DNA from 2 places in the Bacillus capparidis genome. Region 2 is predicted to be linked to the other one. Evidence: riboswitches for the same ligand, from Rfam matches in the RefSeq annotation. Region 2 holds a riboswitch; the other holds the start of a gene.

Region 1 (3,423 bases), on a different contig from region 2:
TTGGAATCAAGCCTCGCTAAAATATCATCCAGTTCGCCTACAACCTTCTCGAACAGATGTATTTTTTCATAAAGCAGCTTTAATATATGTTCTTCAATTGTGTTTTTTGTCGCCATATTATAGATTTGTACGTCTCTCGTTTGACCGAATCGGTGTATCCTTCCGATTCTTTGTTCAAGCCGCATTGGATTCCAAGGCAGATCGTAGTTAATGATGGAGCTGCAGAATTGAAGGTTGATTCCCTCTCCTCCTGCTTCTGTCGCTATTAATACCTGAACCTTATTCCGAAAAAGCTCCTTCATCCAATCTTTTTTCCCTCGTTTAAACCCTCCTCGGAATGGAACAGAGCTGATGCCGTTTTGCTGTAAGAACCACTGCAGATAAATTTGTGAGGCACGATATTCAGTGAAAATGACAACTTTATCATTTATTTTCTTTATTAGCTCGACAACCTCGATTGCTTTTGAGTTTTGCGTCACTTGGTTAATTTGTTCCATCAATCGTTCAATGGCATCCATGTGAATGGCAGGGGTTTGCTTCTCCTGATTGTCGATCATTTTCTTTAATGTCATATAAACGGCTTCCCTGCTGGAACAGCATTCTCGTTCCAGTGTCATAATAGAGAAAGCGCTTGAAGCTTCTTCTTTGTTCCTTCTGAGCTCTGTGATTTCCTTATATAACGCTTCTTCGGTTGGCGATAAAGTAACCGAAATCGTTTTAACCAGCCTTTTTGTCCAATCGACACCCGTATTTTGGCGCCTGTTGCGAATCATCACTTTATTGACTAAATTTTTCAAATGATCCTGCTCTTCTATTGATAATTTCTGCTTTGAATAAGCTTCGCTAAATACTGTTTCATTCCCCAGATGTCCCGGTTTTAACAAGGAAACAAGGTTGAAAATCTCTTCAATTTTATTTTGAATCGGGGTGGCAGTTAGCAATAGGCAATATTTTTTCTTTAGCGTCCGGACAAATTCATAGTTTTTCGTTTTGTTGTTTTTCAGTTTGTGAGCTTCATCAATAATCACTAGATCATAAGGAAGCGATAAAACAATTTCTTTGTGAGGCGAACGCTTGGCTGTGTCGATAGAAGAAACGACGACATCACATTGCTCCCATACGTAGCTCTTTTTCTGTTCAACTGCCGGGATTAAAAATTTTTCCCGAAGCTCCTTTACCCATTGGGAAACCAGAGACGCAGGAACAAGGATGAGGATTTTTTTTGCCAGGCCCCTGATCATGTATTCCTTCATTATCAAGCCGGCTTCAACCGTTTTTCCCAGACCGACCTCATCTGCAAGAATGGCTTTTCCATTCATTTTTTCTACGACCTTTTGCGCAACCTCCAGCTGATGGGGAAGAGGTGTGAAATCAGGGAGAAATTTAGGGGCGAGCAAACCTTCAAATGAGGGAATCGCAAGCCTTTCTTGTACTTCATAAGATAGCTTATATAAGCTCCAAGGCGACCAGGGCCCGTCATTTTTTAGATGAGTCAGAAATTGTTCTTGCCAATCCTGCTCTGTTTGTATTTGAGGATTCATAGACAGCAGACCACCTTTTTTGCAAACTGAATGTTCCTAAATTAATCTATTTTAATAAAATATTACGAAATGAAACAAGAAGATTGTTCGAAAAGCGAACATTTGAAAGTTGTATTGAATAAAATGTTAACCATTTTCTATTGCCCAAATCTTTTTATGATGTTAGGATATTGATAGTACGTATCAACAACAATTTACATACAGTATGTCCATCAAAACAAAAAATATGAGCGGATGATAGCAAGAGGAGAGACTTTGTGGATCCAATCCCGGGCGCCGAAGGAGCAAACAAATTTGTGAATCTCTCAGGCAAAAGAACTCTTGCTTGACGCAACTCTGGAGAGAGTTTGGCATGATGGTATGGCAAACCACCAAAGAGGAAAGCTTTGATTAAGGCAAAGTAAACTTTCAGGTGCAAGGACAGAGAACCCTTTTATGTTTCATGGGGTTTTTCTGTCCTTTTTTCGTGCAATTGAAACTGATTAAAATCTAAAGGGGGAAACCATGTGCTAAAAAGAACTCCATTATTCGATTTGTATAAGGATTACGGCGGAAAAACGATTGATTTCGGAGGCTGGGAGCTTCCAGTCCAATTTTCTTCAATAAAAGGAGAGCATGAAGCGGTCCGGTCAAAGGCTGGGTTATTTGACGTCTCGCATATGGGTGAAGTCGAAGTTAGGGGTGAGGACAGCCTTGAATTTTTGCAGCGGCTTCTTACTAATGACGTGTCATTACTCAAAGAGGGGCAGGCTCTTTACAGCGCTATGTGCTACGAAGACGGCGGGACAGTCGATGATCTCCTTGTCTACAAAAGGAATGAAAATCTTTATCTCGTAGTGATCAATGCTTCAAATATTGAAAAAGATATCGCTTGGATGGAAAAGCATCAAACAGGCGATGTGAGTTTGATTAATCGTTCAGACGAGATCTGCCTGCTTGCGATTCAAGGTCCGCTTGCAGCCGGTATCCTTCAAAAGGTAACAGATGAGAACCTATCGCAGTTGAAACCTTTTTATTTTAAAGAGGACGTAAGCATTGGAAGCGAAAAGGCACTCGTATCAAGAACAGGCTATACCGGAGAAGACGGCTTTGAAATTTATTGTGAGAGCGGGTCGGCTAAAGAGATTTGGACGCTTTTGCTTGAAGCCGGAAAGCAAGATGGTCTCATCCCATGCGGATTGGGAGCAAGAGATACGCTGCGCTTTGAAGCGAGACTTCCTCTTTACGGACAGGAACTAACAAAGGATATCACTCCGATTGAAGCGGGAATAGGTTTTGCCGTTAAAACGGGGAAAGAGTCAGACTTTTTCGGAAAGTCTGTGTTGGCTGATCAGAAAGAGAACGGTGTGCAGAGAAAAATGGTGGGGCTTGAAATGATTGAAAAAGGTATCCCGCGCCACGGTTATCAAGTGTTCGTTCAAGGTGAATTGGTTGGAGAAGTAACGACTGGAACACAATCGCCAACCTTGAAAAAAAACATCGGGCTTGCTTTAATCGCGAAGGAGCATAGCGAGCCAGGCACGATTGTTGATGTACAAGTTCGATCAAGAGTTTTAAAAGCAAAGGTTGTAAAAACGCCTTTTTATAAACGCCAAAAATAAATTGAAAGGAATGAGGATATGAAGCATCGTTATTTACCAGCAACAGATCAAGACAAAAAAGACATGCTTGATGCGATTGGCGCTCTAAGTGTGGATGATTTATTTTCAGATATCCCCGAAAAAGTAAGGTTCAATCGAGAGTACAACATAAAAAAAGCAAAATCCGAAACAGAACTTACGAGAGAGCTAGCAAAGCTCGCAGCAAAAAATGCGGATACAACAACGTACGCCTCCTTTCTTGGAGCAGGTGTTTATGATCATTATGCCCCTGTGATCGTTGA
Region 2 (3,423 bases):
GGGACGTACGCCAATATCAACAACATAGAGCGTATTGCCATTTGGGTTATGGTTTCGAATATATCCATTATCTGTGATTTCTTCCCATGTATGTTCAGGATTAGTTGGATCAAAATCAACCAACAAAGCGGTTATTGAGCCGGCAATTTCTCCATTAACCTCTATACACAAAGCTCCTTCGGAAAACAAGGTAACATGGTTTTTCAACTGTTCTGTTTTCCACCATAATTCAGACGGGAAAGGAGGAGGAAAACTTTCTTTCTGAATAAGAATTAAGTCAGGAAAGTCTTTTTCTTCATAATTTCGGATTACTGCAGGAATGGGATGATTCTGGTCAAATACGAAAAAATCCTTGAAATATGCCATACTTCCTCCTTACGCTTGGATAACAGATTCTTTTTCCCAATCTGGATAAAGATCAATACGTCGATCACGCCACGTGGTCACCGAGCCATTTTCCCGAACTTGATATAACAGTTCTAAATCAAGATCTGTAGTCACAACCATATCTTCATTAACCTCTCCTTCTACTAGGATGCCACGAGGAGGAAAGGGGATATCATTTGGTGTAATCACAGCCGCTTGTCCGAAGTTCGCTCTCATAAAATCTACAGTAGGAAGAGAGCCCACTGTACCAGTGGAGACAACATAGACTTGGTTTTCGACTGCCCTCGCATGGCTGGTGTAACGGACACGGTAGAACCCATGACGATCATCTGTACAAGAAGGACAGAAAATAATATCGGCCCCCTTCGCTTTTGCCATTCGAACAACTTCTGGAAATTCAATGTCGTAGCAGGTTAAGATGGAGATTCTTCCTTTTTTAGTCTCAAACACTTCTAGGCTTTCACCAGGAGTCATGTTCCATTCTGCCAATTCAGTTGGAGTGATATGAAGCTTTGCTTGTTCCTCTATTCTTCCATCTGGATAGAATAAATGGGCAACATTATATAAACGCCCCCCTCTATTAATGACATGTGTTCCTCCAATAATATGTATCTGGTTTTTTATCGCCAAACTCATAAATAAAGAACGATACTGATCAGTAAAATGTGGGATATCCTGGATGGTCAAGGGTTGACCTAGTTGGTTGCCTATGGACATGAGTTGAGTTGTGATAAATTCAGGAAATAGGACAAAATCAGCTCCGAATTCTTCTGCCGTTTTAACATAGTGTTCCACTTGATTTGCGAATTCATCAAAACATTGTATGGTATGAAGATGATATTGAACTGCCGAGACTCTTAGTTTCATAAGCTCCTCCTTCTTCTTACAATTATTCCGGTAAAATTTCTTTGCATCTATATTATGATTTAGTGATGTAAATATTATTAGAAAAACAATAACCTTTAACAAGTACGCACATTTGTTTTACTTAGTAACAAAAAATACACTAAAGGAAATCGTTGTGAAAATATCGACGATAATTTAAATCGAAAAATAGTCAATCCATTCATTCGATTCCCTCCTATTTTCTATAACGCTTCACATTCTTCAAATTAAAAAACTCTGTGAGTCTATCTAACAACTTAGTATAAATATCATTAACTAATCTTTACTTTAAAATATACAAGTTGCTAATTCTACTAACGGAGATTAGGAAGAAAGGTAAAGTATGATCTTTTAAATGCAAGTTAACTTAATTTGTTAGTAAATACATATCGCGGATGACAGTTGTGGGAGAGTGCAAATTTTAAAGCCGCCGAAGGAGCAAGTTCCAAAAAGACCCTTGGAACAAATCTCTCAGGTAGATGGGACCACAAGTGGACGCAACTCTGGAGAGCGCGTATATAGTATGACGCCACCAAAGGGGAAGACTCTATGAAAAATGAATGGAGTTAAACTCTCAGGTAAAAGGACAGAGAAGGGTAGAGACGCTACACTACCCTTCTCTGTCTTTTTTTGTATGCAAAAAAGTTTTCACAGAAAAGTAAGTCAGTAGCAAGAAAGAATGTTAGTGTCTCTAACTATACTAATATCTTCAAGTTATAGTTTGGTACAGCCAATGGAATCTAAACAAAATTTCAAGGAGGAGTAAAAATGGGTTTACGACAAAATGATTCCACCATTTTTGAAGCCATTGAGAAGGAGCGACATCGTCAACATCAAACACTGGAGTTGATCGCATCAGAAAACTTCGTAAGCGAAGATGTATTAGAAGCAATGGGAAGCGTGATGACAAATAAATATGCAGAAGGCTATCCAGGGAAGCGTTACTATGGCGGATGCGAATTTGTTGATGTGGCAGAACAAGCGGCTATTGAGCGCCTAACCAAGCTGTTTGGTGCCAAATATGCAAATGTCCAGCCACACTCGGGTGCACAAGCAAACCTTGCTGTTTTTTATGCATTGCTTCAGCCTGGTGATAAAGTGATGGGAATGAATCTTTCACATGGTGGCCACTTAACTCATGGAAGCCCTGTCAGCATTTCAGGAAAATGGTTTGAGATTGTGTCCTATGGCGTAAGAAAAGATACTCACTTGATAGATTTCGATGAGCTGAAAGCCATGGCGAAAAAAGAGAAACCAAAATTGATCATTGCAGGAGCAAGCGCCTACTCAAGAACGATTGATTTTACACGCTTTAGGGAAATTGCAGATCAAGTTGGAGCCAAACTCATGGTGGATATGGCTCATATTGCAGGACTTGTCGCAGCAGGTCTTCACCCATCTCCAGTACCATATGCGGATGTGGTGACAAGTACGACGCATAAAACATTGAGAGGGCCGCGCGGCGGTATCGTTTTAACAAATGATGAGGAGATTATGAAAGATATTAATAGAGCCGTGTTCCCAGGGATTCAAAGTGGACCGTTAATGCACATCATTGCAGCCAAGGCGGTTGCCTTCAACGAAGCTTTGCAGCCAAGTTTTAAGGCTTATGCCCAACAAATCATGGAAAACGCAGTAACACTTGGCGAAACATTAAAGAAAGAAGGGGCAACGCTTGTCTCTGGAGGCACTGATAATCATATTGTCCTTTTAGATGTGCGTCCGTGGAACTTAACAGGAAAAGAAGCAGAGAAATTATTAGAAGAAGCGGGTATTACCGTCAATAAAAACACGATTCCATATGATCCTGAAAGTCCGTTTGTCACAAGCGGGATTCGTATGGGAACAGCAGCTTTAACAACTCGTGGCATGAAGCAGGATGAAATGGTGAAGATTGGGAAAGTGATCGCTGCTGTTCTAAAAAGCAAAGGAGACATAGAAGTTCTTGAACAAGCAAAAGAAACGACTAAAGCGATTTGTGGGTCATATCCGTTATTTCAACAGCTAATCACTGTATAAGAAGGAGGCATCGTCATGGAATATCAAAGTTGTTTTGATATAATCGGCCCAATTATGGTGGGACCGTCGAGCTCTCATACGGCAGGTGTCGTGTCAATCGGAAAATTTATTCATGACCTGTTAGGCGGTTGT

What was found. Region 2 has a riboswitch for glycine ahead of glyA (serine hydroxymethyltransferase). Riboswitches for the same ligand answer to the same signal wherever they lie in the genome.
Region 1: another riboswitch for glycine. It lies ahead of gcvT (glycine cleavage system aminomethyltransferase GcvT); the one in region 2 lies ahead of glyA (serine hydroxymethyltransferase).

What each region holds. Positions count from the first base shown of each region.
Region 1 is NZ_JAFDST010000001.1:1,091,485-1,094,907, reverse strand. Features, by position in the region: gene JOC74_RS05515 (DEAD/DEAH box helicase) at 1-1,541, opposite strand, end outside; glycine riboswitch at 1,776-1,872, shown strand; gene gcvT (glycine cleavage system aminomethyltransferase GcvT) at 2,048-3,142, shown strand; gene gcvPA (aminomethyl-transferring glycine dehydrogenase subunit GcvPA) at 3,161-3,423, shown strand, end outside.
Region 2 is NZ_JAFDST010000004.1:156,619-160,041, forward strand. Features, by position in the region: gene JOC74_RS16445 (GNAT family N-acetyltransferase) at 1-366, opposite strand, end outside; gene JOC74_RS16450 (carbon-nitrogen hydrolase family protein) at 376-1,254, opposite strand; glycine riboswitch at 1,766-1,872, shown strand; gene glyA (serine hydroxymethyltransferase) at 2,041-3,291, shown strand; gene JOC74_RS16460 (serine dehydratase beta chain) at 3,307-3,423, shown strand, end outside.